4 regions of the Azospirillum ramasamyi genome follow, and region 2 is predicted to be linked to each of the others. Evidence: riboswitches for the same ligand, from Rfam matches in the RefSeq annotation. Region 2 holds a riboswitch; each other region holds the start of a gene.
What was found. A riboswitch is a leader RNA that binds a small molecule or an ion and turns the genes downstream of it on or off. The one in region 2 is predicted to bind thiamine pyrophosphate.

Region 1: another riboswitch for thiamine pyrophosphate. It lies ahead of thiO (glycine oxidase ThiO); the one in region 2 lies ahead of DM194_RS12725 (ABC transporter substrate-binding protein).
Region 3: another riboswitch for thiamine pyrophosphate. It lies ahead of thiC (phosphomethylpyrimidine synthase ThiC); the one in region 2 lies ahead of DM194_RS12725 (ABC transporter substrate-binding protein).
Region 4: another riboswitch for thiamine pyrophosphate. It lies ahead of DM194_RS20900 (LuxE/PaaK family acyltransferase); the one in region 2 lies ahead of DM194_RS12725 (ABC transporter substrate-binding protein).

The regions. Positions count from the first base shown of each region.
Region 1 covers NZ_CP029829.1:186,008-193,694, forward strand. Annotated here, with positions in the region: gene mgtE (magnesium transporter) at 1-14, shown strand, start outside; gene DM194_RS00825 (PaaI family thioesterase) at 63-506, opposite strand; gene thiG (thiazole synthase) at 614-1,420, opposite strand; gene thiS (sulfur carrier protein ThiS) at 1,600-1,809, opposite strand; gene thiO (glycine oxidase ThiO) at 1,806-2,987, opposite strand; TPP riboswitch at 2,979-3,078, opposite strand; gene DM194_RS28915 (methyl-accepting chemotaxis protein) at 3,303-5,357, shown strand; gene DM194_RS00850 (hypothetical protein) at 5,445-7,637, opposite strand.
Region 2 covers NZ_CP029830.1:4,441-12,127, forward strand. Annotated here, with positions in the region: gene DM194_RS12705 (ABC transporter permease) at 1-597, opposite strand, end outside; gene DM194_RS12710 (ABC transporter permease) at 601-1,755, opposite strand; gene DM194_RS12715 ((2Fe-2S) ferredoxin domain-containing protein) at 1,943-2,275, shown strand; gene DM194_RS28950 (DMT family transporter) at 2,412-3,326, shown strand; TPP riboswitch at 3,360-3,474, shown strand; gene DM194_RS12725 (ABC transporter substrate-binding protein) at 3,545-4,681, shown strand; gene DM194_RS12730 (branched-chain amino acid ABC transporter permease) at 4,686-5,558, shown strand; gene DM194_RS12735 (branched-chain amino acid ABC transporter ATP-binding protein/permease) at 5,566-7,332, shown strand; gene DM194_RS12740 (ABC transporter ATP-binding protein) at 7,345-7,687, shown strand, end outside.
Region 3 covers NZ_CP029829.1:288,366-296,052, reverse strand. Annotated here, with positions in the region: gene DM194_RS01345 (Rne/Rng family ribonuclease) at 1-32, shown strand, start outside; gene greB (transcription elongation factor GreB) at 133-684, shown strand; gene thiC (phosphomethylpyrimidine synthase ThiC) at 791-2,515, opposite strand; TPP riboswitch at 2,666-2,799, opposite strand; gene DM194_RS01330 (magnesium transporter CorA family protein) at 2,879-3,862, opposite strand; gene DM194_RS01325 (hypothetical protein) at 3,963-4,259, opposite strand; gene argB (acetylglutamate kinase) at 4,280-5,179, opposite strand; gene DM194_RS01315 (cation:proton antiporter domain-containing protein) at 5,262-6,584, opposite strand; gene yihA (ribosome biogenesis GTP-binding protein YihA/YsxC) at 6,600-7,283, opposite strand; gene yidC (membrane protein insertase YidC) at 7,413-7,687, opposite strand, start outside.
Region 4 covers NZ_CP029832.1:340,210-347,896, reverse strand. Annotated here, with positions in the region: gene DM194_RS20935 (SUMF1/EgtB/PvdO family nonheme iron enzyme) at 1-2,210, shown strand, start outside; gene DM194_RS20930 (hypothetical protein) at 2,217-2,927, opposite strand; gene DM194_RS20925 (Crp/Fnr family transcriptional regulator) at 3,045-3,755, opposite strand; gene DM194_RS20920 (hypothetical protein) at 3,954-4,214, opposite strand; gene DM194_RS20915 (hypothetical protein) at 4,244-4,588, opposite strand; gene DM194_RS20910 (hypothetical protein) at 4,628-5,077, opposite strand; gene DM194_RS20905 (hypothetical protein) at 5,322-5,864, opposite strand; TPP riboswitch at 6,068-6,200, shown strand; gene DM194_RS20900 (LuxE/PaaK family acyltransferase) at 6,324-7,403, shown strand; gene DM194_RS20895 (acyl-CoA reductase) at 7,419-7,687, shown strand, end outside.

The DNA.
Region 1 (7,687 bases), on a different replicon from region 2:
CGTTCCTGCTGTGAGCGCCGCCCCGGAACGGCCGGAAGGCCCCGTTCGAGCCGGTCAGGCCGTCATTTCGGCATCACGCAGAAGGTGGTCTGCTGCATCAGGGCGCAATCCTTCTCCACCCCGCCGTCCAGCATCGACACCTCGACCTGGGTGATGACCAGGGTGCGGCCCGGCTTCACCACGCGGGCGCGGGCGATCATGACGTCGCCCTTGGCCGGCGACATCAGGTTGATCTTGAATTCCACCGCCAGCACCTCCGCCCCGGCGGGCATCAGGGTGAGCGCGGCATAGCCCCCGGCATTGTCGGCCAGCGTGCTGACCATGCCGGCATGGAAGAAGCCGTGCTGCTGCGTCAGGTCGGCGCGGAAGGGCAGCCGCATCTCGCAGAAGCCGGGCTCCATCGCCGCCATCTCGATGCCGAGCGTCCTGCAGATCGGCTGCTGTTCGAAGGACGCGAGGCAGCGCGCCTTCCAGTCGGGGGTGCGGGGTTCGAAAATGGCGGGCACGGTCGTAGCTCTCCGGCTTTAGGGGCGATGCGCGACAGCCTGCGTCAGCCGCCGCGCCGGATCAAGCGGCCGATTGGACAGCCGCAAGAGGCACGCCCCCCTCGCCGTCAGCCGCCGATCAGGCCCATCTGGGGGCTGGAGGGTTCGGCATAGGCCCGCATCGGCATGCGGCCGGCCAGATGGGCGCCGCGCCCGGCGCTGACCGCGTCGCGCATCGCCGCCGCCATCCGCACCGGATCGCGCGCCTTCGACACCGCGGTGTTCAGCAGCACCGCGGCGCAGCCCAGCTCCATCGCCAGCGCCGCGTCGGACGCGGTGCCGATGCCGGCGTCCAGCACCACCGGCACCGGGCTGCGGGCGCAGATCGTCTCGATGGCGTGCGGGTTGCGGATGCCCATGCCGGAGCCGATGAAGGCGCCCAGCGGCATCACCGCCGCCGCGCCCAGGTCGGCCAGCTTGCGGCAGGTGACGGGATCGTCGTTGCAATAGGGCAGCACGACGAAGCCGTCGTTCACCAGCTCCTCCGTCGCGCGCAGCAACTCCTCCACGTCGGGATAGAGCAGCTCGCGGTCGCCGATGACCTCCAGCTTGATCCAGGGGGTATCCAGCGCCTCGCGCGACAGCTGGGCGGTCAGCACGGCTTCCTTCGCGGTCATGCAGCCGGCGGTGTTGGGCAGCAGCCCGACCGGGCCGGCGGGGCGGTTGGCGGTGGCGCGGGCCAGCACGTCGACGAGGCTTTCCGAATAGCCGTCCAGGCTGATGCGCCGGATCGCCAGCGTGACCAGTTCGCTGCCGCTGGCCTCCAGCGCGTCGAGCATCACCTGCTGGTTCGGATAGCCGGCGGTGCCGAGGAACAGGCGCGAGCCGAAGCCGCGACCCGCGATGGTGAGGGTATCGGGAATGGTTTTGGACATGGTGGGAGCCTTTTCCAAGGCCCTCTCCCGCGCCGGGGGAGGGAGGAGCCCGCCGAAGGCGGGAGGGTGAGGAGAAGACCAAGGATCGAGAACCGAACGGCTCCTTGCGCCACCCCTCATCCTTCCCATGCCCCGCATGGGCCCCTTCCCTCTTCCGGGGCGGGAGAGGGAAAACAGGTTCAGCCGCCCTGGATCGGGCGGACGATTTCGAGGCTGTCGCCGGGCTGGAGCGGGGTTTCCGGCCAGCGGCGGCGGGGAACCACGGCACCGTTCAGGGCGACGGCGACGCCGAGCGTCCCCTCGGCGATGCCGCGCGCGGCCAGAAGCTCGGCGACCGAGGCGGCGGACAGCGGCTCTTCGCGGCCGTTGACGCGGAGGACGGCGCTCATGCGGCGGCTCCCGCCGCAACGAAGCGGTCGGCGGCGAAGGGGCGCAGCAGCGGGTCGGTCTCGCCGGTCAGCACCAGCCGGGCGATGCCGTCGGCGGTGACCGGAGTCAGCAGGATGCCGTTGCGGTGGTGGCCGGTCGCATGGATCAGGCCGGGGATGCCGCTCTCGCCCAGGATCGGCGCGTCGTCGCGGCTGCCGGGGCGGAATCCGACCCAGGTCTCCTCGATCGGCAGTTCGGCGATGCCGGGCAGGGCGCGCCAGGCGCCTTCCAGCAGGGCGAACTGGCCGCCGGCGGTCAGCCGGTCGTCGAAGCCGCGCTCCTCCGTCGTGGCGCCGATCAGCAGCCGGCCATCCAGCCGGGGGATCAGGTAGGTGCCGGGCGTCCACACCACATGGCGCAGCAGCGGCAGCCGCTGGTCCATGCGCAGGCAGACCATCTGCCCCTTGATCGGCCGCACCGGCGGTTTCGCGGCGGGCGGCAGTCCCGGCACGCCGGCCGACCAGGCCCCGGCGGCCAGAACCACCCGGTCGGCCCGGTGCAGAGTTGCAGCAACACGCACGCCAACCGCGCGTCCGCCCTCCACCGCCAGGGTCACCTCGCCGCACTGCTCATGCAGGCGGGCCCCGGCGGCCTCGGCGGCGCGGCGCAGGGCCGCCGCCACCTTGCGGTTGTCGACCTGATGGTCGCCGGCGCAGAACAGGGCGCCGGCCACGCCGGGCTGCAGGAAGGGCTCGCGCCGCCGCACCTCGGCCCCGCCCAGCCATTCCACCGGCAGACCGAGGTCGCGCTGGAAGCCGTGCAGGAAGCGGATTTTGGCGGCATCGTCGGCGTTGAGCGCGATGACCATGGTGCCTTCGGTGCGCAGGTCCACCGACATGCCGCTCGCCGCCTCCAGGTCGCAGGCGAAATCCGGCCACAGCGCCTGGGAGGCGCGGGTCAGCGGCAGCAGCCCGTCCTCGCCCGGTTCGGTCTCGACGCAGGCGGCCAGCATGCCGCCGGCGGCATGGGTGGCGCCGCGGCCCGCCTGTCCGCGCTCGAACAGATCGACGCGGCAGCCGGCCGACGCCAGCCTCCAGGCGATGGCAAGGCCGATGCAGCCGGCGCCGATGACGGCGACGGAAGGACGGCTTCCGGTTTCGGAAACGGATAACGGGTACGGATCGGGCGCATGAAGCATGCGGCGGCTCCCTTCGCTGGAATTACCCAGACAGGTTCGATGGGTGTGTTCTCAGCCGCGCGACCACCGCACGGCACCCCAGGCCTATGGCTTGCCTTATGCCAATGTTTTGCTGGTCCCACAAGCGGAATCGGCGATCACCCCATCAAGTTGTGCGACCGGATGCCACGGCCCGATACGGAATCTCCCGTATGAGGCCGGTGACCGATCCGAAGCTAAGTTGTCCGCAAATTGTCCGCAGGCCCGGCATCGATGAAACGATCAACGCGGCCGGTTTGCAGAATCAAACGACAAGCGACCGAGGAAACGTCCGCCATGCTGTCCTTCTTCCGCTCAGAGTCTGCGGCCTCCGGTGCCGTCCCGAATGCTGCCGAACCCGGCAACGCCGCCGCCGCGACGGCCGCAGCCGGACCGGAGGCGCCGATCCGCAGCCTGTGCCTGCCGGCGGCACGGATCGGCGCGGAGGCACTGGCGGGGCTGGGCTTCGCCGCCGGCGCCCCGGCGCTGGTGGTCGGCTTCGTGTCGCCTCATGTCGATTTCGCCGCCACCGCCCGCGCGGTGCGTTCCGCCCTGCCGGCGGCGACGCAGCTGGTGCTGGTCTCCACCGCGGGCGAGCTGTGCGCGGGGCAAGGGCAGCCGCTCTACCGCAAGGCCGCCGACCGCTGGGACAGCGTGGTCCTGCAGTCCTTCAGCCCGCGCCTCCTCGCCGGTATCAGCATCCACGCGGTCCCGCTGCATTGCGAGGATCTGCGCGGCGGCCGGCCGACCCGCGACGTCCCGGCACGGGTGGAGGCGATCCGCGGCGAGCTGGACCGCGTCCGCGTTCCCTTCGCGGTCGACAGCCACGACACGGTGGCGCTGACCTTCATCGACGGGCTGTCGGCCAGCGAAAGCTGGTTCATGGAGGCGGTCTACCGCTCCGGCCATTTCCCCTGCCTGTTCATCGGCGGTTCGGCCGGCGGCACGCTGGACTTCCGCAACACCCGCCTGTTCGACGGCCAGCGCGTGCTGGAGAACGCGGCGCTGACCATCTTCCTGAAGATGGCGCCCGGCATCCGTTACGGCATCTTCAAGTCGCAGAACTTCCGCCCGACCCAGACCCGCTTCGCGGTGGTGGACGCCGACCCGATGCGCCGCACAGTGCGTGGCGTGATCGACCGCGACGGCTTCGAGGTGGTGAGCTTCATCGACGCGCTGGCCCAGGCGCTGCGCTGCAAGCCGCAGGAGGTTCCGGCCAGGCTCGCCAAGAACACCTTCGCCATCGAGATGGAGGGGGAGCTGTTCGTGCGCTCCATCTCCGGCTTCGATTTCGAGAAGGGGGAGGTCGCCTTCTATTGCGACGTCAATCCCGGCGATTCGCTGTGCCTGGTGGAAGCCACCGATTTCGTCCGCCAGACCGATGACGACCTCAGGGCCTATCTGCGCGGCAAACCGCGGCCGGTGGGCGCCATCCTGAACGACTGCATCCTGCGCCGCCTGAACAACCCGGACCAGCTGTCGCGGGTGCATGCCTTCGACGGGCTGACGGCCGCCGGCTTCTCCACCTTCGGCGAGTTGCTGGGCATCAACATCAACGAGACCCTGTCGGCCCTGATGTTCTTCGAGGTCCCGCCCGGCACCGCCTTTCCCGACGACATGGTCGACCGCTTCCCGGTCCATTACGCCCGGTTCCAGAGCTATTTCATCGCCACCCGCTACAACCGGATGGAGTTGCTGAGCCGTATCCGCAACAGCGTGATCGAGCGGATGCGCAGCTACCTCGACGCCCTGGTCACGCTGAACAGCGGCGTGCAGGAAACCGCCAGCTACGCCGCGCGCATCGGCGGCTCCATGTCCGCCATCGAGGCGACGCTGAACCGCCATGCCGGCCTGTTCGACGGCCATGCCGAACGGAAGGAGGAGCTGGTCCGCGAGTTCAGCCAGCTGTCCACCGTGGTGAAGAGCATCGAGAAGGTTCTGTCGGTGATCGACGGCATCGCCAGCCAGACCAACCTGCTGGCGCTGAACGCCACCATCGAGGCGGCGCGGGCCGGTGAGGCGGGACGGGGCTTCGCGGTGGTCGCGGCGGAGGTGCGAAAGCTGGCCAACGACACCAAGCAGACGCTGGGCGACACCCGCCGCGCCATCGATCAGGTGGTGACCTCCGTCCGCTCGGTCGGCGGCCAGCTGGACGACACCAGCGCCCGCATGGACGAGGCCGCCACCGCCGCGCATGCCCTGCAGACCGACATCCACGCCGTCATCGACGAGGTGGAGGGGGCCCAGACGGCCATCGAAGGCCGCCTGTCCGATCTGAACGACCATGCCCGGCGGATGGAGGACATCAACCGTTACATCGGCTTCCTCAAGCAACTCGACCGTGCCGGCTGACGAGTCCGCGAAGGAAGTCCGGCACCTGGAAGGCGGGCAGCCCCTCTCCCGCGGAGGGGAGAGGGGGTTAAGGCATTGCCGGGCTCCTCAGATCGCCAGAGCCTTCACCCGCTCGCGCAGGGTCTGGCGGGCGGCTTCCGCTTCGCCGCGTGCGGCCGTCAGGTCGCGGGCCAGCGTGTCGAGGCGGTTCTCGGCCTCCGCCATCTTCGCCAGCGTGCGCTTGTGCAGGTCGCTGCCGGCGGGCAGGGCCTTCAGGTTCTCGCGCAGGCGGTCCTGGTCGGCGATGCGCTCCGCACGGTCGCGCTCCAGCTCGGCGATGCGTCGCTCCTTCTCGGCGACGGCGGTGCGCAGGCCGGCCAGCGCGGTCAGCGCCTGACGCACCTCCGCCGGCAGTTCGGCCGCGTCGGCGCGGGCGGCGATCTGGTCGGCGGTCAGGTCGGTCAGCACGATCCGCTCCTGCCGCGGCCGTTCCAGCGTGGCGGTCAGCGTCACCGTCTTGCCGGCCGGCACCGCCAGAGGCAGGCGGTAGGCGGTGGCGGTCGCGTCGGGCTTGGCGCCCGCCGGTTCGGCAAGCTCCCAGCCGGGGCGGCGCGGGTGCTCGATGATCAGGTTGCGGTCGCCGTCGGGGGCGCCGGAGACGGTGTAGGTGGTGCTCTGCCGGTCGGTCACCGAGAGGGTCAGCACGCCGTCGGCGATGCTGGCGCGGGACAGCCGGCGTTCCGGCTTCTCCTCGCGGTCGATGGTCACCGCCTGATCGACGGCGAAGGACAGCAGCCGGCTCTCGCCCGCCGGCAGCGTCGCCATGCGGGCGTCGCCGACATAGGCGCTGGCCGCGGCACCGGCGCCGCTCTGCGAAGCGCGGTCGTAGAAGGTCAGCAGCCCCGGCGGCAGCGCGGTGTCGCCGTCGTTGCGCAGCCGCAGCGAAGCCAGCGGGTGGCGGCCGTCGCTGGCGGGCTGGTAAAGCGCCACCCGCTCCACCGGCATGGCACGCGCGGTGATCGGCATCATCAGGGTTCCGCCATTCGGCACGGTGACCGGCTGCGGATAGCGGAACAGCACCTGCGCGCCCTCGGCGGCGCCGGCCTCGGCGCTGCGGACGGCTGCGACGGCCGGCGTTCCGGCGGCGGAGCCGTAGGGCGCCGTTTTCGCCAGCGGTTCGGCCATCGGAGCGGGAGCGGCCATGGCGGCGGCTGGCGGCGGGGCGGCCCGCGAGGATTCCGCCTGCGGCCGCATCGCCGCACGGGCATCGCCCAGGGTCACCGTGCCCTCGTCGGCGCTGGGCAGCACCCGGCCGAGAACCTCCACCGGGACTTCCGGCCGCTCGACGAAATAAGGCGTGTAGAGCGCCTGGCGCAGGGTGACCGGGTTGCCCGACACCACCGTCAGGTCGACGCCGCGCCAGTCCTCGCCGCTGAGATTCTCCAGCACCGCCCAGCCTTGCAGCGCGCCTTTTCCATCCGTTGCCGGCCCATTCTGCGCCTGTCCGTTTTGCGTCTGTCCGTTTTGTGAGGCGGCGCCGCCCGTGCCCAGGCTGAGCCGGTAGGTCGCCTTCCACAGCGGCATCGCCGCGACATAGCCGACGCGGACCCGGCGCTCGCCGGCCGCCTGGGGATCGCTGGGCGCGTTGCTGCGCACGGTCAGCCGCCGCTTTTCGCGCCGGGCATTCTCCGCCACCGCCGACAGCGCCTTGTCGATCTGGGCCTGCACCGCCGGATCGGTGAAGCGCAGCGTGTCGGCCTCCTCCAACACCAGCTGGCGCAAGCCTTCGGCGGTCATCAGCGTCACCCGGTGCCGGGTGGCGGTAGCGCCGTCATTGCCGGGCAGCCGCACCGTCTCCTCCGTCACCGACATCAGCCGGCCGGTCAGCTGGCGCGACCCGCCGGCCGTGACCTCCGCCCCCTGCATGGCGCTCAGCAGCGCGGCGGGGGAGGTTAGGTCGCCGGGTGAGAAGGGCAGTTCGCGGAATGCGGTGTCCAGCGGCTCCGCCCCGGGCAGGCCGATGGTGCCGACGCCGCCCTTGTCGTCATAGACCACGATGCTTTTCAGCACGTCGTCGACCTGGTCGCGCCGCACCTCCAGCGACAGGTCGGCATCGCCGGTCACCGTCGCTTCGTATTCGAAGTAACCGACGCCGCCGGTGGACAGCAGAACCCGCGTCAGCGCCAGTTGCCCGCCTCCCGGTCCATTGCTCCCTGAGGCGTCGGCCGTTCCGTTCGCCGCCAGGGCGCCCGGTGCCGCCATCAGCAGGGCGGTGGAGGCGAGAAGGATGGCGCGGATCATGATGGGACTCTCCGTTACTGTGGCTACCGATCATCGGCATAGGGGCGAAA
Region 2 (7,687 bases):
GCCGGCGGTGTCCACCGCCGCCGGATTCTCGCCCACCGCCCGCAGCCGCAGCCCGAATCGGGAGCGGTAGAGCACCCATTGGGTGGCGATCACCAGGACCAGCGTCACCCAGATCAGGATGTTGTTGCCGTTCAACAGCTCGCGGTAGATCGGCCCCAGCACGGGCACGCCGGCCAATGCCTCCACCCCCGGCAGTTCCACCGAGGGGATGCGCGCCTGACCGGGCAGCAGCGGGGTCTGTCCGCCCTGCTGGAACCAGGCATAGGCCAGCGACGGCGCCAGCCCGGCGACCAGGATGTTGATCGCCATGCCCGACACCACCTGATTGCCGTTGTGGGTGATGCAGGCGAAGCCATGGACCATCGCCAGCGCCACCCCCGCGGCGATGCCGGCCAGCAGCCCGAGCCACGGATTGACGGTGACGGAGGCGACCGCGGCGGCGAAGAAGGCGCCGGCCAGCATCTTGCCTTCCAGCCCGATGTCGACCACGCCAGCCCGCTCGCAATACATCCCGGCGAAGGCGGCCAGCACCAGCGGCGTCGCCACCCGGATGGTGGCGCCCAGCAGCTGCAGCGCCAGAAGAAGCGCGTCCTCCATCGCTCAGCCCTTTCCCCCGGTGGTGGCATCCGCGGCGGCGGCGGCACCGCGGCGGCGGCGGAACAGCGCCTCCACCTGCGGCCTGAACAGGTTTTCCATCGCGCCGGCGAACAGGATGACCAGACCCTGGATGACCATCACCAGCTCGCGGTTGATCGTGGGGTATTCGAAGGACAGCTGGCTGCCGCCCTGCGCCAGAACCCCGAACAGCAAGGCGGCCAGAATGATCCCGACCGGGTGGTTGCGCCCCATCAGCGCCACGGCGATGCCGACGAAGCCGACGCCGCCGGTGAAGTTCAGGATGACCCGGTGCTGCACGCCCAGGATCTCGTTCACGCCGACGAAGCCGGCCAGCGCGCCGGAGATCAGCATGGCGATGATGATGTTCCGCGCGGGCGAGATGCCGGCATAGACCGCCGCCCGCTCGTTCCGGCCGACGGTGCGCAGCTCGTAGCCCCAGCGGGTGCGGCGCAGGAAGATGTGGAACAGGACGCAGCAGGCCAGCGCCCACAGGAAGGACAGGTTGAGCGGCGAGGCTGGAATGGCGATGCCGAACCAGCCCAGAGCCCGGTCCATCGAGGGAAGCCAGACGCCGGGATCGAATTCGCGCGTCTCGGGCGACTGGCTGCCGGGGCGGATCAGCACGTCGACCAGAAGCCAGGTCATCAGCGACGCGGCGATGAAGTTGAACATGATCGTCGTGATGACGATGTGGCTGCCGCGCTTGGCCTGCAGCCAGGCCGGGATGAAGGCCCAGGCGGCGCCGAACAGCGCCGAGGCCAGGATCGCCAGCACCGCCGCCACCGGCCAGGGCCAGCCGGTCAGCGCCAGCGCCACCAGCCCGGTGCCGAGCCCGCCCAGATAGGCCTGCCCCTCGCCGCCGATGTTGAACAGCCCGCAATGGAAGGCGATGGCCACCGCCAGCCCGGTGAAGATGTAGCTGGTCGTGTAGTAGAGCGTGTAGCCGATCGCCTCCGGGTAGCCCAAAGCTTCCGTCAGCAGCAGCGACAGCACGTCCACCGGGTTCTCGCCGATCACCAGGATCACCAGCCCCGACAGCACGAAGGCGGCGACGAGGTTGAGAACCGGCAGCAGCGCATACCCGACCCAACCCGGCACGGCGCCCGGCTGACCCTTTCCCGATCCGCTCAGCAGCACCGGCGTCTCCTGGATTGCCCCTTGGCGAGGATTCTTAACCTTCAACCCCGTTGCTGACCAAGCATTTCGTCACGCGGAAAACTCAGCAGGCATGGGTATTTGGAGGCGTTACGAAAAGTCTTGCCGCGGCGCAGCATTCTGGCATGCTTCTTACCCATATGAAAATTATGGTTATGGAGCATGCCCGATGCCGCTCGATCTGCCGCGGACCTTCCGCCACCACGTGTTCTGCTGCGCCCAGCAACGCCCGCCCGGCCATCCGCGCGGCAGCTGCGCCGCCAAGGGCGCGCATCCGCTGTGGCAGCGGCTGGACCACAAAATCCAGGGCAAGGGCCTTGCCGATGTCGGCATGGCGCTGACGGGCTGCCTCGGCTTCTGCTCCGCCGGGCCGCTGATGGTGGTGTATCCCGAAGGCGTCTGGTACCGGCCGGAGACGCCGGAGGACATCGACGAGATCGTCGCGTCGCATCTGGTCAACGATGTGCCGGTCGAGCGGCTGGTGATGGTGCTGACGCGGTGAGGTGAGGAGAAGGCGTTCGAAGCCCGATCCCCGCCGAAATCCCGCGCCTATCAGACCTGCGGTTGCGGCATTGGGACGCCGGCGGAATTGCCCATAATGTGGGCGGCTTCCGCAATTGCCGCTTCGAACCGATCCGATGACCGACGCCGAGACCGCCGACCTGCTGCCTGCCGAAGCCGATTCGGTTCCCTATGCCGTTGGCTGCTTCCTGGGCGCGATCCTGCTGTTCGCGGCGATGGACACGCTGATCAAGCTCCTGACCGCGGACTACCCGGTGCCGCAGCTGATGTTCGTGCGCTCCCTGGTCGCCCTGCTGCTGGTCGGCGGCTACACGCTGTGGCGCGGCGGCGGGATCGCGGCGATGCGGACGCGGCGGCCCTGGGGGCATGTCTGGCGGGCCTTCGCCGGCCTTATCTCCATGGGATGCTTCTTCTATGCGTTCCGCGAGCTGCCGCTGGCCGACGTCTATGTGCTGAGCTTCGCCGGGCCGCTGTTCATCACGGCGCTGTCGGCGCCGCTGCTGGGGGAGCCGGTGGGCTGGCGGCGCTGGGCCGCGGTGGTGGTCGGGTTCGGCGGCGTGGTTGTGATGGCGCAGCCGTCCACCGGGGCGCCGCTGGTGCCGGTGCTGGTGGGGCTGTGCGCCGCGCTGTTCTATGCGCTGGCGGCGCTGGCGGTGCGCGGGCTGTCGCGGACGGAGACCAGCGCGTCGATCGTGCTCTATCTGCTGCTGACGACGACGGTGGTCAGCGGTGCGCTTACCATTCCCGTCTGGACGGCGCCGACCGCCGCGGCCCTGGGGCTGATGGCGCTGGTCGGGGCGATCGGCGCCGGGGCACAGGTGCTGCTGACCCAGGCCTTCCGCCGCGCGCCGCCGGCCGTGGTGGCGCCCTTCGAATATACCGGCATGCTCTGGGCCAGCCTGTTCGGCTGGCTGGTGTTCGGCGACCTGCCGACCGCGCCGGTTCTGGCCGGAGCAATGGTCATCATCGGCAGCGGGCTCTACATCCTGCATCGTGAAACCATGGCGGCGCGCCGCCGGCTGGGTTCTTGACAGGACAGGCCCGGCGGCGACACTCTCGCCGCCTGTTCACGGCTGGGGTGCCCGTGCGGATGCCGGATCGGCGGATGCGCGGGCTGAGACAACACCCATCGAACCTGATCCGGGTCATGCCGGCGAAGGGAGCCGACCGGAACCCGACGGAATCGCCGCAAACGCCCCGTCCCCTCCGCGTCGCTCCGCTTGCCGGCGCGTGTGGAAGGAGTTTGGTCATGCGGCGCGCGCTTCCTCTTCTGATCGGCCTGCTGGCCGCATCGTCCTGCCTGTCGTCCGCCGCACGGGCCGACGACACGCTGTCCTTTCCGGTGCTGGTGCCGCTGACCGGCTTCCTGTCGCTGGAGGGAACCAGCCAGCGCAACGGTGCGGTGCTGGCGCTGCAGCAGACCCCGGCCGGCGTCGCCATCGCCTCCGACATCGTCGATACCGGCACCTCGCCCGAAGCGGCGGTGACGGCGCTGGAGCGCGCCGCCGGCCGCGGCACGGTCGGGGCGGTCGCCGCCAGCATGCTCGGCACCCAGATGCTGGCGATGCTGCCGCTGGCGGAGGAACTGAAGCTGCCGCTGGTCACCGTGTCGGGCACCGCCTCGATCACCGAGCAGGGCAACCCTTGGGTCTTCCGCTTCTTCCCCGGCGACGCCGTGACCAAGGCCGCCCATGCCCGCTATGTGGTGGAGGAACTGGGCAAGCGGCAGCCCGCCGTCATCTACCAGACCACCGCCTATGGGCAGAGCGGCAAGGCGCATCTCGACGCCGCCTTCAAGGAGCTGGGCGTCACCCCGGTGTTCGAGGAGGGGGTGGACCCGGCGGCCAAGGATCTGCTGCCGGTTCTGACCAAGGCGCTGGCCGCCAAGCCCGACGTGCTGGTGCTGCATCTGCATTCCGGCCCGACCGCCCTGCTGTTGCGGCAGGCGTCGTCCAGCGGGGTGGCCGTGCCCATCGTCGCCGGCTCCGCCATGCATCAGCCGAGCACCGCGGCCCTGCTGGAACCGGCCGAGCTGAAGGGCGTCTGTGCCGAGACCGCGGCCTCGCCCATTTCCGGCGACACGCCGGAGGTCAAGGCGTTCACCGACTCCTACCGCGCCGCCTTCGGCAAGGAACCGGACGCCTTCGCGCTCGGCCAGTATGACGGCATGACCATGGTGCTGGAGGCGGTGAAGGCCGGCGCTCGCACACCGGATGCCATCGCCAAGACGCTGTCGACGGAGACCTTCAAGGGCCTCGCCATGACCTACAAATCCGACGGCAAGGGCAACATGGCCCATTCCGCCGTCATCGTCTGCTATGACGGGACCAGCCGCGTGCCGGTGGTGGCGAAGCGGTACGACAACCCCGCGCTCGCGGCGAAGTGAGCGGATGGCGGCGCTTCAACTGCTGGTCAACGGCGTCGCGCTGGGGGCGGCCTATGCCCTGGTGGCGCTGGGCTTCGTGCTGGTGCTCAACGCCACCTCGGCGGTGAATTTCGCCCAGGGCGACCTTGTGATGGCCGGCGGGCTGCTGGCGGTGGCGCTGGCGCCGCTGATCCCGCTGCCGGGCATCGCCCTGCTGCCGGTGGTGCTGGCGCTGATGGCGGCGCTCGGGCTGCTGCTGGCGCTGGCGGCCTATCTGCCGCTGCGCCGCCGGCCGCCGGTGTCGGTCTTCATCAGCACCATCGCCATCGGCATCATCCTGCAGAACGGCGCGGCCATCCTGTTCGGGCCGGAACCGCGCGCCGCGCCGCCGCTGTTCGGCGACAACACGCTTTACCTGGGCGGGCTGGCGGTTCCCGAGCAGTCACTCGCCATCGTCGCGGTGGCGGCGCTGCTGATCGGCGCGCAGCAATGGGTGTTCGCCCGCACGCAGCTGGGTCGCCGGCTGCGCGCCACGGCGCAGGACCCCGAGATGGCGCGGGCCTGCGGCGTCCCCGTCACCGCGATGATCCTGGTGACCTTCGCCATCGGAGCCGCCTGCGCCGGGGCGGCCGGGCTGCTGCTGGCCAACCGCTATTTCGTCACCCCGACCGCAGGCGGGGACCTGATCTTGAAGGCGTACATCGCGGTGACCATCGGGGGCTGGGGCTCCGTGCCGGGGGCGGTGGTCGGGGCGCTGCTGATCGCGCTGTTCGAAGTGGGGGTGTCGTCGGTGCTGTCGTATCCGGTGGCGCTGGGCGCGCTGTACCTGACGCTGCTGGCGATCCTGGTGCTGCGCCCGCAGGGCCTGTTCGGCGAAGCGGTGCGGCGCCGTGGCTGAGCGGTCCTTGCCATGCATCCCCCTCACCCCAACCCTCTCCCCGGGGGGGAGAGGAAGGCTCGTCGGGGCGGAGAGTATCGCGCTGTTCGCAGGCGCCCTCGCTCTCCTGGTCTACGCGCTCGCTTTCGCCTCGCCCTACGGCCTGCGCGTCCTGACCGTCGCCGGGGTCTATGCGCTGGCGGCTTTCGGATTCCAGATCGTCTTCGGCCTTGGCGGCGCGTTGTCTCTGGCGCAGGGCGCCTTCTTCGGCGTCGGCGCCTATGTGACGGGCATCCTTGGCAGCCGCTACGGGCTTGGCTTCGAGGCGACCTTCCCGCTGTCGATGCTGGTGCCGCTGCTGCTGGCGCTGCCGATCGGGCTGGCGGTGCTGCGGCTGGAGTCGCATTATTTCGCCCTGGCGACGCTGGGCATCGCCCAGGTCCTTCATCTGCTTGCGGTCAACCTGCCGGAGCTGACCGGCGGCTCCAACGGATTGGCCGGGGTGCCGGCGGTGGTGCTGTTCGGCTGGACGGTGCCGCGCGGCTTGCCGATGGCGGCGCTGGTCTGGGGGCTGGTGGCGCTGGGCGGACTGGTCGGGTGGCTGCTGGCGCGCGGGCGGCTCGGCCGGTCGCTGACGATGCTGCGCGACGATCCTCTGGCGGCGGGAACCTTGGGGCTCGACGTCGGGCGGCTGCGGCTGACCGCCTTCGGCATCAGCGCCCTGTTCGCCGGAGCGGCGGGGGCGCTGGCGGTCCATACCCAGCGCGTCGTCTCGCCGGAGGTGCTGGAATTCCCGGTCATGGTCTCCATCCTCACCATCGCCATCGTCGGCGGGCGGGGGCGGATGGCCGGCGCGGTGCTGGGCGCGGTGCTGCTGCTGCATCTGCCGGAATGGTTCCGCTTCCTGGAGCGCGGCTATCTGGTGGTCTACGGGATGGCCCTGCTGCTGACCATTCTGCTGGCGCCCGACGGCCTGACCGGACTGCTCGACCGCGCCGCCGGGCGCCTGTTCGGCCGCAACGCCCGCGCCCTGCCTGAGGCGCGCGAACCGCCCCGGCCACCCGCATCGGCGGACGGGCTGACGGTGGAGGGGCTTGCCAAGTCCTTCGGCGGCGTACGGGCGGTGGACGGCGTGTCGCTGGAACTGCGGCCGGGCGGCATCACCGGGCTGATCGGCCCCAACGGGTCGGGCAAGACCACGGTCATCAACCTGCTGTCGGGGCTGGAGCGCCCGGATTCCGGGCGGGTGCGGCTCGGCGGGCGGGACGTCACCGGTGCCCGCGCCGACCGGCTGGCCTGTGCCGGACTGGCCCGCAGCTTCCAGGCGGCGACCCTGCCGGAAGGGGCCGGCGTGCTGGAGGCGGTGGCCGCCGCCCGGCTGGCTTTCGATCCCGATGCGGCGACTGCGGAGGCGCATGCCCGCTGGGCGCTCGACCGGCTGGGCGTCGGCGATCTTGCCGGGCAGAGCTGCGACGGGTTGCCGGCGGCGCTGCGGCGGCGGGTGGAGCTGGCTCGCGCCCTGGTCCGCCGGCCGGCCGTCCTGCTGCTCGACGAGCCCGCCGCCGGGCTGACCGATGGCGAGAAGGCGGAACTGGCCGCGTTGCTGCGCGACCTTGCGGGGGAGGGGATGGCGGTCCTGCTGGTGGAGCATGACATGGGCTTCCTGCTGCCGCTGGCCGGCCGGGTGCTGTGCCTCGACCGCGGGCGGGTGATCTATGACGGCCCGGCCGGCGGGGTGCGCCGGGATCCGGTGGTGGCGGCGGCCTATCTGGGCCGGGCGGGTGACGCTCAATGAGTGAAAGTCGCAATGAGTGAAAGTCATGCAGGCGCGCTGCTGTCCGTCCGCGGCCTGACCGCCGGCTATGGCGGGGCGACGGCGCTCGACGGCGTGTCGCTGACCGTCGCGGCGGGAGAGACGGTGGCGCTGCTCGGCGCCAACGGGGCCGGGAAATCGACGCTGCTGAAGGCGCTGCTCGGCCTCGTGCCGGCGCGTGGGGAGTTGAGCTTCGACGGTGCCGATCTCGGCCCGCTGGCGACGGAGGCGCGGGTCCGGCGCGGCATCGGCTATGTGCCGGAGGGGCGGCGGGTCTTCCCCGGCATGAGCGTGCGCGACAATCTGGAAGTGGCCGGCCTGCCCGCCGCCCGTGACC
Region 3 (7,687 bases), on a different replicon from region 2:
CCAAGCCGCGCCGCGGTTGGTGGAAGCGGTAAGCCCAACGGCCCGTTTGAAGCTCTGGAACGGGAAAAGGCGCCGCGAGGCGCCTTTTCCTTTTCCCGGACGTTATCTCCCTGCCACAGGACAGGTCGGACCATGAGCAAGGCCTTCACCCGCGAGAACGATACGCCGGACGACGATGAACTCGACGATCCGGCACCGCTTCCGCAAGGGTTCAAGAACTACATGACCCCGCCCGGCTTCCAGCGCATGCAGGAGGAGTTGCGCCACCTGCTGCGGGTGGAGCGGCCGAAGGTGGTGGAGGTGGTTTCCTGGGCCGCCGGCAATGGCGACCGGTCGGAGAACGGCGATTACCTCTATGGCAAGAAGCGCCTGCGCGAGATCGACCGTCGCATCCGCTTCCTGAACAAGCGGTTGGAATCGGCGGTGGTGGTCAATCCGCAGGACCAGAAGAACCGGGAACAGGTCTTCTTCGGCGCCACCGTCACCTATGCCCGCGAGGACGGTTCCGAGAACACCGTCACCATTGTCGGCGCCGACGAGGTCGACCCCGACCGCGGCCATGTCAGCTGGATTTCCCCCATCGCCCGCGCGCTGCTGAAGGCGCGGGAGGGAGATCTGGTGGACGTGCACACGCCGGCGGGGATGGAGCAGGTGGAGGTTCTGGCGATCAGCTACGCGGATTAAGCGGGGGCGTTAGACCCCCCATCCTAAGCCTCCCCCGCTCTCGGCCGACCGAAGGTCGATCCGATCACGGAAGAGGTCGGGTGGGGGGTCAACACCCCAAACTCACTCATCCCGCCGGCTGGTAGATCTCACCGCCCGACTCGCGGAACTTCTGCGACATCTCGGCCATGCCGGACTCCGCGGCATCGCGGATTTCCTGCGTGATCTTCATCGAACAGAATTTCGGCCCGCACATCGAACAGAAATGCGCGGTCTTGGCCCCTTCGGCCGGCAGGGTCTCGTCGTGATAGGCCATCGCCGTGTCGGGGTCGAGCGACAGGGCGAACTGGTCGCGCCAGCGGAAGGAGAAACGGGCGCGCGACATGGCATCGTCGCGCAGCCGCACCGCCGGATGGCCCTTGGCGAGGTCGGCGGCATGGGCGGCTATCCTGTAGGCGATGACGCCGGCCTTCACGTCGTCGCGGTCAGGCAGGCCCAGATGCTCCTTCGGCGTGACGTAGCAGAGCATCGCCGTGCCGAACCAGCCGATCATCGCCGCCCCGATGGCGCTGGTGATGTGGTCGTAACCCGGCGCGATGTCCGTCACCAGCGGCCCCAAGGTGTAGAAGGGCGCCTCGCCGCACAGGGCCAGCTGCTTTTCGACATTGTGCTTGATCTTGTGCATGGGCACATGGCCCGGCCCCTCGATCATCACCTGCACGTCGCGCGCCCAGGCGATCTTCGTCAGCTCGCCCAGGGTTTCCAGCTCGGCGAACTGGGCGGCGTCGTTGGCGTCGGCCTGGCTGCCCGGCCGCAAGCCGTCGCCCATCGACAGCGCCACGTCATAGGCACGGCAGATTTCGACGATGTCGGCGAAATGGTCGTAGAGGAAGTTCTCGCGGTGATGCGCCAGGCACCATTTGGCGATGATCGAGCCGCCGCGCGAGACGATGCCCGTCACCCGCTTGGCCGTCAGCGGGATATGGGCCAGCCGCAGGCCGGCATGGATGGTGAAGTAATCGACGCCCTGCTCCGCCTGTTCGATCAGCGTGTCGCGGAACAGCTCCCAGGTCAGATCCTCGGCCCTGCCCTTCACCTTCTCCAGCGCCTGATAGATCGGAACCGTGCCGATCGGCACCGGGGAGTTGCGCAGGATCCATTCGCGGGTCTGATGGATGTCGGCGCCGGTGGACAGGTCCATCACCGTGTCGGCGCCCCAGCGGATCGCCCAGACCATCTTCTCCACCTCCTCCTCGATGGAGGAGGTCACGGCGGAATTGCCGATGTTGGCGTTGATCTTGGTCAGGAAGTTGCGGCCGATGATCATCGGCTCCGACTCGGGATGGTTGACGTTGGACGGGATGATCGCCCGCCCGCGCGCCACCTCGTCGCGGACGAATTCCGGCGTGATGAGGTCGGGAATCCCGGCCCCGAAATCCTCGCCGTCGCGTGCTGCGTCCAGCGCGGCGGCACGGCCCAGATTCTCGCGGACGGCGATGTACTCCATCTCCGCGGTGACGATGCCGGCGCGGGCATAAGCCATCTGCGTAACGGCCGCGCCGCCCTTGGCGCGCAGCACGCCGCCGTGTGTGGCCTCCACATCGCCACGGGCCAGGATCCAGCCGCGGCGATGCCTGGCCAGACCGGCCCGCACATCGATCGCCACGCTCTCGTCGGTGTAGGGTCCGGAGGCGTCATAGACGGTCAGCGGCGTCTCGCCGCCCGACAGCAGGATTTCGCGCATGGCAACCCGCAGGTCGGGGAAGCGCGTGCCCGGCACATGGATTTTCCGCGACGACGGCAGCGGGCCGGTCGAAATGCGGATCGCGGTTTCGTTGAAGTCCTTAGGCATTGGGTTTCTCCGTCGGAGTTGGGCGGACAAACCCGGGACTGCGGACGGAGGTGCGGTGTCTTCGTGCGGGCCGTTCCCTGACTTGGGCGTTGCCCGCTGCGGTCATCGCCCACAGCGGGTGTCGATACGGCCGGACGCGGCCGATATGCGGCCCGTCACGAGGTCCCTCCCTTCGCCGGTATGACCCGGATCAGGTTCGAAGGGTCACCACGCTGCCGCAGACGCTTGGCGCCGTCCGGCCGTTGGTATCTCAGCCCCCTGTCGGGACCCCCCTGGAATGCGCCCATCCTGCCGGGACGGACACCCCCTGTCAAAAGGAAAGGACCGCGGACGATCCGTAGACCGTACGGCATGGGTGCCGCGTCACATCCATCGTTTCAGACGGACATAGATCATCGGCAGCAGTGCCGACAGCAGCATCAGCCCCAAGGCGCCGGGATAGCCGAAAAGCGAGCCGGTCCCCGGCATCTGCTGGAAATTCATGCCGCCGATGCTGGCGACAAGGGTCGGCGGAAACAGCAGGACGGTCAGGACCGAGACGATCTTGACGATCTCGTTCTGCTCCACGTTGATCTGGCCCAGCGCGGTGTCCAGCGCCAACGCGACCTTGCCGGCCTGGAAACGGGCATACTGGTCGAGTCCGCGCAGATCCTGCAGCGTCGTCTTGGCCCAGCGCCGCGTCGCCTTGCCGGGGTTCCAGCCATCGCCGCGCGCCAGGAAATCGGTCATGCGCGACAGGCTGGCCAGGCTGATGCGGGCCTTGCCGATCAGATGGCCGGCATGGCCGATGCGCTTCAGCGTCTGGGCGTCGTCCAGGGTTTCGCCGCGCGAGCGCAGCTTGCGCCCGCGGAAAAACCGGCGGTTCAGCGCGTCCAGCTCCACCCCGGTCCGCCGCAGCACGGCAGAGGTGCGGTCGACCATCCCGTCCACCAGCGCCGCCAGAACCAGCTCGCCGCGCGAGGCGGGCAGCTGCCCATGGATTGCGCGGCGGCGGAAGGCCAGCAGTGCCTGCGGATCGATGTCGTGGATGGTGACCAGCCGGCGCCCTGCCAGCACGAAGCTGACGGTGGCGATGCGCGGCTCGTCGGTGTCGGCCCAGACCAGGGCGGTGACGGTCATGGTCAGGACGCCGCCGGCCACGCGCAGGCGGCTCGATTCCTCGATCTCCGCCATCTGCTCGCGGGTGGGCAGGCTGGTGCCGATCAGCGCCTCCGCCCGTGCCAGATCCTCGGCGGTCGGGTTGATCAGATCCAGCCAGACGGTGGCCTCGGGCAGCGGCCCCGCGTCGTCCGCGGCCTCCCTGGCCCAACGCAGCAGACCGCCGTCATTGACGAAAACATGCAGCAAGGCAGTGCTCCTTGCGTGGTTCGAGGCGCCGGTATGCTGTGCTCCCTCCCCAACCCTCCGCCGCTGAAAACGGGGAAGGGTTGGAGGCGGAGCGGTACTTCTACGTCATCCTGCCGCCGCGTCTTGGCTTCGCAGGAGGTTTCGCGGCCGGGGGCCACTCGCCGCCGTCGAGGTCGAGCGGCGTGCCCTCCGCCTTCAGCGCCTGTTCCAGCTTGCGGCGGAAGGCGCCGCCATCCCGCTTGGCGTCCAGGAAATGGCCGACCGCCTCCTTCGCCGAGTCGCTGTCGTAGGGAACCTTGCCCAACGCCGCCAGCTTGGCGCGCTCCACGAGCTTCGGGTCCATCCGGTCGCGGATGGCCTTCATCTGGCGGAGCAGGTCCTTGCGCAGGTCGGACATCGGGTTCCCTCGTTGCGGCGTCAGGCCTTGCCGATCAGGGTGCCGGCACCGCCTTCGGTGAAGATCTCCAGCAGCAGCGCATGCGGCACGCGGCCATCCAGGATAACAGCGGCGTCGACGCCCTGCTCCACGGCACCGATGCAGGTTTCGATCTTCGGGATCATGCCGCCGGACGCGGTGCCGTCGGCGATGGCCTTGTGGGCATCCTCCAGCGACATCTTCTCGATCAGCTTCTTGTCCTTGTCGAGGACGCCGGCGACGTCGGTCAGCAGGAAGAAGCGCGCCGCCTTCACCGCCGCCGCGACCGCGCCGGCCGCCGTGTCGGCGTTGATGTTGTAGGTGTCGCCGTTCACGTCGAAACCGACCGGCGCGATCACCGGGATGATGTCCGACTGGGCAAGCGCGTGCAGGATCTCCGGGTTGACCTTGTAAGGCTCGCCGACGAAGCCGAGGTCCAGCACCTTCTCGATGTTGCTGTCGGGGTCGCGCTGCACGCGCTCCAGCCGGCGGGCGGTGATCAGGTTGCTGTCCTTGCCCGACAGGCCGACGGCACGGCCGCCGGCGCTGTTGATGGCGGCGACGATCTGCTTGTTGATGGAGCCGGCCAGCACCATCTCGACCACCTCGACCGTCTCCTTGTCGGTGACGCGCAGGCCGTCGATGAAGCTGGACTTGATCTTCAGACGCTCCAGCATCTGGCCGATCTGCGGGCCGCCGCCATGGACGACCACCGGGTTGATGCCGACCTGCTTCAGCAGGACGATGTCGCGCGCGAACAGCTCCGCAAGGCTGGCGTCGCCCATGGCGTGGCCGCCGTACTTGATGACGAAGGTGCTCCCGGCATAGCGGCGCATGTAAGGCAGCGCTTCGGACAGGGTACGGGCCTTGGCGAGCCACTCGTCACGGGTGGGAGTCTGCACGGGAGATTGCCCTTTGTCGGGATGGACGGTTGGGCTTCTTTAACGGAAAGGCCGGGCGGTTGCCTAGGGGGCAATTTAACCGTCACATACCCCCGTGCCGCCCGCCCGCCGACGCGGCCGACGCGGCGCCGGCCGGGCGCCGCCATCCGGCCAGCCGGGTCATCGGCTGGGTCAGCGCGGTCACCGCCACCGCCATCAGCACCATGGCCGAGAAACAGGCGCCGGACAGCACCCCAGCCTCCAGCAGGACGGTCAGCACGATCACCTCCATCAGCCCCTTGCAGGGCATCAGCGTGCCCAGCCGAAGGGCGTCCGGCCAGCTCTCGCCGGTCAGGCGCGCGGGCAGCGTCGTTCCGGCCATCTTGCCGGCGAGCGTCGCCAGGGTGGCGAGCGCGAAGACCGTCCACTGCGCCGGGTCGTCCAGCGTCAGGTTCACCTTCAGCCCGGTCAGCGTGAAGAAGAAGGGCAGCAGGATCAGGGTGGAGAAATGCTCCAGCCGGTCGAGGATGGCGGCGGCGAAGCGGCGCGGCATGGCGGTGCCGGCGACGAAGGCGCCCAGGATGTAATGCAGGCCGATCAGTTCGGTCACCGCGGCCGACGACAGGAGGGTCACGCACGTCACCACCACCGCGGTGTCGCCCATCCGCCCGTCGGGCGCCACCCGCTCCAGCAGGCGGTCCAGCAGCGGGCGCACGGCCAGCACCGTCACCCCGACATAGGCGAAGCCCAGCAGCCCGACCTGGACGACCGCCCAGCCGCCCCCACCCCCGGCCTGCCCACCCACTGGGCCGCCCGCCAGGCCCTCCGCCGAGGCCCAGGCCAGCACCCCGGTGATCAGCAGCCACAGCAGCGCATCGTTCACCGCGGCATAGCCCAACGCCAGCCGCCCGACCCGATCGCCCAGCAACCCCATCTCGCGCAGAATGGCGCCCAGCACCGGCAGGGCGGTAACGCCGACGCAGATGCCGAAAGCGGCGGCGAACAGGCCCGGCGTGGCGTGCGTCCCGGTCATTTCGGGATAGGCGCCGGCCAGCCACCAGCCCAGCGCTCCGCCCAGCAGCGTCGGCACGATCATGCTGGACAGCGCCACCGTGGCGAAGGCGCTTCCCCGCCCGCGGAAATCGGCGGGGTCGAGATGGAGCCCGGTCAGGAAGGCGAAGAAGACGACGGCCATCAGCGCGAGGCCCGACAGCGGCGCCAGGGCGGCCGGCGCGAACAGCACCCCCCAGAGATCCGGAGCCAGCCGGCCGAACAGCGACGGCCCCAGCGCCACCCCGAACAGGATCTGGATGACGACCATCGGGGCGATGTGGCGTCCGCCGCCCAGCCGCCACAGCAGGAACGGCCCGGCGATCAGCAGCAGTGCCTGAATCAGGAACAGCAGCGCGGGGGAGATCTCACCCATCGCCGTCGTTCCGTGCTATTCGGCGGCCAGGGCGAGCGCGGCGAGGCTGGCGCGCAGTTCCGCGATGCCGGTGCCCTTCTCCGAACTGGTGACATGGATGTCCGGGAAGGCGGCGGGATGCTTCTTCAGCCCCAGCTCGGTGTCGCGGCGCACCTTGTCCAGGTCTGCGGCCTTCACCTTGTCCGCCTTGGTCAGCACGACGACGTAGGGCACGGCGGTGCGGTCCAGCATCTCCATGATCTCATGGTCGTTGGGCTTCAGGCCATGGCGCGAATCGATCAGCACCAGCGCCCGGCGCAACGTCACCCGCCCGCGCAGGAAGCGGCGGACCATGTCGTTCCACGCCTCCACCTTCTCCTTCGATTCCTTGGCATAGCCGTAGCCGGGCATGTCCACCAGCTTCAGCCGGTTGCCCAGGTTGAAGAAGTTGAGCTGCTGCGTGCGCCCCGGCGTGTTGGAGGTGCGCGCCAGCGTCTTGCGGCCGGTCAGCGCGTTCACCAGGCTCGACTTGCCGACATTCGACCGCCCGGCGAAGGCGACCTCCGGCAGATCGGCCTCGGGAAGCTGGTTCAGCGCATTGGCGCCCCAGACGAAATCGCACTCCTTGGCGAACAGCAGGCGCCCGGCCTCCAGCGCGGCCTCGTCGAAGCCGGCAACGATGCTGGGGGTGTTGGGGGTCGGCGTGTCGGGGGTGGTCATGACGGGCGCTTTCGTTGATGCGAGCTAAAAAACATACCGCCGGCAAAGTCCCGTCAAGGGTCTTTGCCGGCGGCAGGTCTCAGACGATGGGCAGAGGGATCGCTGGCCGAGGGGCCGGAGATCCGAGGATCAGACCTTCACGCCCATGCGGCGCATGATGGACCACTGCTGGGCGACCGACAGCAGGTTGTTCCAGGCCCAGTAGATCACCAGACCGGCCGGGAAGCCGGCGAGCATGAAGGTGAAGACGATGGGCAGGAACTGGAACACCTTCTGCTGGATCGGGTCCGGCGGGGCCGGGTTCATCTTCTGCTGCAGCCACATGGTGACGCCCATGATCAGCGGCCAGGCGCCGAGATGCAGCAGGGAGGGAGGATCCCAGGGGATCAGGCCGAACAGGTTGA
Region 4 (7,687 bases), on a different replicon from region 2:
ACCGCCTGACCCGCAGCGGATCGAACCGCAACCAGGCGCATCCCGGCTTCGGCAGCGTGGACGACACGCCCAGCGATACGCTGGTGGCGATGGCGACCCGCGCCGACCAGCTGGCGGAGGACGGCACCGGCGACCACAGCCCCTTCAGCGCGGCGCTGCTCCAGCATCTCCAGACGCCGGGGCTGGAACTGAGCCTGTTCTTCCGCAATGTGCGCGATACGGTGAAGCAGGCCACCAACGGCCGGCAGGAGCCGTTCGTCTATGGTTCGCTCGGCGCCACGCCCTTCTATTTCAACCCGCGCCCGCCCAACCGGCCGCCGGTGCTGGGCGAGCTTCGGGCGCTGACCCTGCTCGACCGCGCCAACCCGGAGCCGCTGTCTCCCGGCAAGCCGACCGACCCCGACGACGACCAGATCTATGCCCGCGTCACCGGCCTGCCGCGCGGCGGCACCGTCCTCGTCGGCGAGCGCAGCGTCCTGATCGGCGATTACCTGACGGTGGAGCAGCTGGCCGCCACCAGCTTCAAGCCCGACGGCAGTTTCCGCGGGGATGCCGGCGCCTTCGAATTCCTGGTGGCCGATGGCCGCGGCGGCACGGTCACCGGCACCATCCCCATCACCATAAGGCCGAGCAACCAGCCGCCGGCCGTGGTGGCGGAGCGCAAGCTGCGGGTGGCCGGCAACCCGATGGGGATCGACGTCCCGGCCGACCCGGATGGCGACGCCCTGACCGTGACCGTCACCGCCGTTCCCGACCGCGGCAGCGTCCGCAACGGCGCCGCCGTGGTGAAACCGGGCGACCGGCTGACCGTGGAGGCGCTGACCGCCCTGACCTTCGACCCGGAAGCCGCGGCGCCGGGGCCGGCCGGAAGCTTGCGCTACAGCGTCGATGACGGGCGCGGCGGCATGGCCACGGCCAGCGTGGAGGTGGAGATCGCGCCGCCGGGCACCACGCCGGTGGCGGAGTTGGAGGACAGCGTCTGGAAACGGGTCGAGGCCAGCAGGGAACCCGGCGACTATCAGGCCTTCCTGCAGTTGTTCGGCGGCAGCGGCTATGCCCCGATCGCCCGCCGCCAGATGGAAACGCTGAAACTCGCCGGCAAGCCGGCGGAGACGGCGCCCCAACCGAAGGCGGAGCAGCCGAAAGCGGACTCCAAGGCGGAGGTGGCGCTTGGCCCCGGACTGGAGCCGGCCGATCCCGGACGCTACACCGCCACCGCCGACGGCGTCCTGCGGGCGACGCCGGCCAATGCCGGCGCGCGGGTCGGCCGGGTGGCGCGCGGTGCGACGGTCCAGGTGCTGGGCCGCGTGCCGGAGGGCGGGTGGTACCGCATCGCGCTGGAGGACGGCACGCAGGGCTTCGTCGCCGCCGCGCTGCTGAAGCGCGAGCCGCCGCCCGCGCCCCGGCCGGCCGAACCCCAGGTGGCGGCAACCAATCCGCCTGCGGATCCGGCTCCGGCGGCCCCGGCCAACGGCGCGGCGCGCAACCATGGGTCCGGCAACAGTTTCCAGGACTGTCCGACCTGCCCGGTGCTGGTGCGGGTGCCGGCCGGCAGCTTCATGATGGGGAACGACAAGGGCGATCCGTCGGAGCGGCCGGTGCACCGCGTCACCATCGCCAGGCCCTTCGCGCTCGGCATGTATGAGGTGACGGTCGGAGAGTGGCGCGCCTGCATGCAGGAGGGGGGCTGCACCGACATGCCGCGCATGGCCAAGGTCACCGACATGTCGCCTGTCCATAACCTGCATTGGCAGGATGCCCAGGCCTATGTGGCGTGGCTCGGCCGCAAGACCGGACAGCGTTATCGCCTGCCGAGCGAGGCGGAATGGGAGTTCGCCGCAAGGGCCGGCACCGCCACGCCCCATTGGTGGGGAACGGGCGCGGAGGTCCAGGCCGACTGCGACGATTGCGGCGGCCCGCACGAGCATCTGGCCCCCGCCGCGGTCGGCAGCTACAAGCCGAACCCCTTCGGCCTGCACGACATGAACGGCGGGGTGGCGGAGTGGGTGGCCGATTGCTGGAACCGCAACTACCAGGGCGCGCCCGCCGACGGCAGCGCCTGGACCCAGGGCAACTGCCGCAAGCGGGTGCTGCGCGGCGGTTCCTGGCGCGACCGGCTGGAGGTGATCAACGGCACGGTGCGCAACAGCTATGATGTCGACGTGCGCTATCTCACCAACGGCTTCCGCGTCGCGCGGGAGGTGAACTGAGCGGGGTCAGCGCTGGACCGTGACGGTCGTCTGGGTCGCGCGGTTGTGCTTGCCGACGGCCATGTTGGTCGTGGTGTTCACATTGTTGACCTGCACCCCGCCCTGGGCCAGCGCCGAGGGCAGATGCGGCAGCGGCCCGACCGTGTCCATCAGCAGGTCCAGCGTCGACGGGCCTTGCGGCTTTTCGGTCTGCACAGGCGCGGTCTGCACAGGCGCGGGCTCCGGTCCGGGTGCAGGCGCGGCGGTTTCCACCGGCCCGGCGCCATCGTCGCCAAGCTGCTGCTGGCTGATGTTGCCGTCGCCGAAGGCGAAGTTCAGCGCGCTGTTGAAGTTGTTCACGATGAAGGGCGCGTCGATGAAGGTGAAGCTCGGATCGACCGGCTGCACCGGCGGCTGGCGGCTGGCGGCCAGCGACTGCCCCTTGTTGAAGCCGGCGAGATAGCCGTCGTCGCCGCGGATGCGGGTGATCGACTGCCGGTGCATGGCTGACCGGCTGACCGACGGGTTGCTGACCATCGCGCCGGGAGGAGCGCCGCGGCGGTTCGGAACCACCGACACCGGCAGGCGCGGCGTCTGGGCGAAGGCCTGCGCCATCGCCGCGCCGGGGATCGGGCCGGGCGGGAAGGCGATGCCGCCGGACACCTGCGCGGCAGCCGATCCCGCGGTCAGCAGCAGGGCGGCGACAGCCGGCAGAAGGATGTTGCGGGGCGACGTCATGGCGGGCTCCCTCAAGTCTTGTGGCCGGTATCGGTGGCCGGGCATGGGGAGCAGGATAGGTCCATTGGGGGCGCGGGCGCTGTGGCGCGGCTCACAACCCGGCGCGGATGGCCAGGCTCAGCCGCAGGATTCGGCGATTTCGTCCAGCGCGCGGGCGTCGCGGATGACGATGCAGCCGCCATCCATCCCGACCACGCCCGCGCGCTGCCATTCGTTCAGCAGCTTGTTGACGCTTTCCCGCGACACGCCGACGAGACAGCCCAACTGCTGCTGCGACAGCCTGATGTCCAGCCGCAGCCCTTCCGGCACCGGCTTGCCGAAGGCGTCGCCCAGCCGTTTCAGCGCGCGGGCGAAGCGGGAGGGTGCTTCCAGGAACAGCGTGTCCTCCAGATGTTCGCTGGTCTGGCGCAGCCGCTTGCACAGCACGCTGATGATGCGGAATGCCAGATCCGGCGTTGCCGTCAGCACCGGCATCAGCTGCGACCGGTCGAGGACCAGCAGGTCGGTTTCCTCCAGCGCCACCGCGTCGGCGGTGCGCGGCTCGCCGTCCAGCAGGGCGATCTCGCCGAACAGGCCGCCCTTGTTGATGATGCTCAGCACCAGTTCCTTGCCGTCCATGGAATGGCAGCAGATCTTCACCCGGCCGCGGATGACCGCCATCATGCTGTCGCCGGGATCGCCCTTCTGGAAGATCATGGCGCCGCGCGGGTGGTGCGACAGCCTTGCGGCGGCCGCCAGCCGGTGGCGTTCCTCGCGCTCCAGATGCTTGAGCAGGAAATGCCCGGCGAGGACGAGATCCTTGTCGAAGTTGATCCGTATCGCGGTCATGGCTGCCCCCTGGCTGACATCGCGGGCCGGTCCTCTAACCGGGGCATGGTACGCCGTCAGCCGATCCGTCCCGCACCGTCAAGGGCGGTACGTCGTTGGCAGCGCATCCGCTCCGTTCGTGTGCGGGCCGAACACGAAAAGAGCGGCCGGCGCCGGCCGGTCGCCCTTTTTGCGATGAGGGGATGGGAAACCCCACGGTCAGCGGAGGATCGCCTTGGGCGGCAGCGGCTGAGGATTCAGGGCGCGCTCGCCGCCGTAGGTGGGGCCGGGCGTGAGGCCCGGCAGAACCTTCGTGCCGCAGGTCAGGCAGGGCTGCGGCTTCGGGATGCCGGGGGAGGGCTGGAGGATGACCGGGCCGAGGGTGGTTGCCCGCGTGTGGGACATGGTCGGCGTCGCGGCGAAGGCCGGCGCCGCGGCGAGGGTGGCGAGCGTCAGCGACAGGGTCAGAAGGCGGGTCATGGCGGTGTCTCCGGTTCGGTCGGGATCAGTCAGGGGTAGGGCTCTTCTTCGTCGTCCCAATCCAGCGAGCGGGCCTGATGGCCGAAGGGGAAGTCGCGGTGATCGGAAAAGCCGCGCTGCTCCGGTGGGACGGGACGGGGGAGCAGTGGGATGTCCGTATCGGGAACGGCTTCCGACTGCTGGTCGGACGGCGTGGCGGAACAGCGGGTCCGGCCGTCCTGCGTCACGCAGTTCAGCGTCCCGGAGCCCCGCATGCAGACGGTCTTGCCGTTGACCGTCTGGCAGGCGAGGGAGACGGCCTGCGCCGGGACGGTCGAGGCCGCGTACAGAAGGGCGGGTGCGACGAGTGTCAGGATCATCGGGAACTTCGCCATCGGTGGCCTCCCGGACGAAAGAGGTGGGCAGGGGGCGGCTCAGCGGCGAAGGCCGGTCAGCGACTGGGCGGCGCTGTTGCCGAGGCCGGCGGTGACGTTGGTGCCGACCCCGACATTGGTACTGACCAGGGGGCCGCGGCCGCTGAAGTTCAGCCCGACTTGAACGCCATTGCCCTGTATGCCGAGCAGCTTCTGGCCGGCCGTGTTGCCGATCCCGGCCGCGACGTTGGTGGCGGTGCCGACATTGGTGCTGACCAGCGGGCCGACACCGTAGATGGGGGCGCCGCCCTGGAGAACGGTGCCCTGCTGCTGCGCCGAATTGCCGATGCCGGCGCCGACATTGGTGGCGTTGGCTACGTTGGTGCTGACCAGACCGGGCACCGCCATCATCGACGGCATGCCGGTGCCCGCACCGGTCCTGGGCTGCGCCAGGGCGGGTGTCGCGAGCAGGGCGGCGGCGAGGGTACCGAGAGCGATTTTGCGGATCATGGCGGGAGTTCCTTCGGTGGGGGGGAGGATTCGGGCTTCCGCGCCTCGGCTTTCTTGACCGGCCTTGTTGCCCGGCGTTGTCGAGGAAATCTTGCCCAAATGCCTGAAACGGCTCTGTGAGCTGCCCCACAACTGCGGGCGTTTTCCTCGAAAAGCTCCGGCGGGCGGGACCGGACAAAGGAACGCTCCGGCCGGATGCCGGCCGGAGCGAGGTCGGGGGAGGAAGCCGGGTGGGGGAAGGCGGTCAGCGCTGCTTGACGAGGGCGCTCTGTCCCGCCCAGTTGCCGGTGCCGGCGGACAGGTTCTGCATGGAACTGTGGTTGAAGGGGCCGACCAGCCCGCCCGAACGCTGGAGCACGGTGCCGTGCTGCAGGGCGGTGTTGCCGATGCCGGCCGCCGTGTTGCCGATATTGGCGACCGAGCCGCCGCTCAGCAGGCCGCCGCTCCTCTGCATCACCGTCGCCTGCTGGCCGGCGTGGTTGCCGATGCCCGCGGCGGTGTTGCCGACCGTCGCCATCGACCCGCCGCCGAACACGCCGCCGCTGCGCTGCTTCACGAAGGCGTCCTGGCTGGCGGTGTTGCCGATGCCGGCGGCGAGGTTGGTGACGGTGGCGACGTTCGGACCGGCGAAGGAGCCCTTGGACTTCTGCATGACCAGCGCGCTCTGGTTGGCGGTGTTGCCGATCCCGGCCGCGGTGTTGGAGATGTCGGAGATGTTCTGGGCCATCGCCGGGGCGGCGAACAGGGCGAGCGAGGCGAAGCCGGTCAGCAGGGAGGTGCGGATCATGATCTGGTCTCCTGTCTTGGGGCCGCGGGATGCGGCGTGTTGCCGATGGACAGACCCTACCCAAGCCCCGGATTCCGGGATGTGAGCCGCTCCACACCTGTCCTGCTTTTATCGATCGGCGCCGGTCCGCGCCGCACTTTCCGCTGTCCGCAATGCCGGCATCCCCGCCGTTGACAGACGGCGCGATGGTCTTCTAGGCTCCATCCCGTTCCCAGGGGAGCCTCGTCAAGGAGGCTGAGACACCCGCCGGCCCGGTCCTTCGCGTCCGGGCGACGCGGCAACCCTTCGAACCTGATCCGGGTCATGCCGGCGTAGGGATGCGGGACGAGAAGGCCTTCGAGGCCGACGCGCAGATCCATACCCCACAGGCTTGTCCCGGATTCGTTTGTTGCTCCACCGGTCGGTGCCGCTTGGAGAGAACGGGGCGGGGAGGGTGCGGTGAGCGCGATCGACGACAGCATGATCTACGACAGGGTTCTGGCCTTCATGGAGGCCGACATCGGAACCGGGGCGGCGGCCGACGAGGCCTTCAATGCCCTGGCGCTGGCGGTCTTCGCCCATCAGTTCGAGCACAACCAGCCCTATCGCCGCTTCGCCATGCAGCGCGGCCGGACGCCGCGCGGGGTCAGGAGCTGGCGCGACATCCCGGCGGTGCCGATCAACGCCTTCAAGGATCTGACGCTCAGCTGCCGCCCGGCGGAGGAGTCCGTCCGCATCTTCATGACCAGCGGCACCACCAAGGGCGGCATCCGCGGGCAGATCCACCACGCGACTTTGACGGTCTACGATCGCTCCATGCTGCTCAACTTCCGCCGCCGCTTCATGCCGGGAGAGGGGCGGATGGCGATGGGCATCCTGTTTCCGACCGAGACGGCGATGCCGAACTCCTCGCTCGCCCATTACCTGGAGCTGGCGCGGGCGGAATGCGGCACGCCGGACAGCCGCCATTGGATCGGCGAGGCGGGCATCGACACCGCCGGGCTCTATGACCGGCTGGACGCCGCAGAACGGTCGGGGCAGCCCTTCGCCCTGCTGGGCGCCAGCTATGGCTTCGTGCATCTGATGGACGCCATGGCGCGCGACGGCCGCCGCTTCTCCCTGCCGGAAGGGAGCCGCATCCTCGACACCGGCGGTTTCAAGGGCCAGTCGCGGGAACTGGAGCCTGACGAGTTCTACGGCCGGCTGGCCGAGTTCTTCGGCGTGCCGCGCCGGCTCTGCATCAACATGTACGGCATGACGGAGCTGAGCACCCAGTTCTACGACGACGGCAACGCTGTCTGCCCGTCGCTGAAATCCGGGCCGCACTGGATCCGCAGCCGCGTCGTCGATCCGTTGTCCGGCCGGGACGTGCCGCCCGGCAGCATGGGCGTGCTGGTCCACCATGATCTGGCCCATGTCAACTCCGTCGCCGCCATCCTGACCGAGGATGCCGGCATCCTGGAGGAGGGCGGATTCCGCCTGCTCGGCCGCGTCGCCGGGGCGCAGGCCAAGGGCTGCTCGCTGGCGGTGGAGGATTTCCTCGCCGCCGCGCGCGGTTGAGGGGGGAGCGCGGCCTTGGCCTTCGGCGACGAACCGGAACCGGCCGGCCATCTGCCCGGCCTGCCGCCGGACGCGGTGGAGCGGCGCGTGCTGACCTTCGGGTCGGGCGATGCGGCGCTGCGCGTGGCGGTGCCGGTGCTGGATGCCGGGCAGGTGGAGCGGGTCGCCGCGACGGTCCGGGCGGCGGCGCGCGGCTATCTGAAGACGCTGCCGACGGCGCACGTCGTCGCGGTGATCGACGCGGCGGTGCAACGGCTGCTCGACCGCGAGGATCCCTGGCGCCG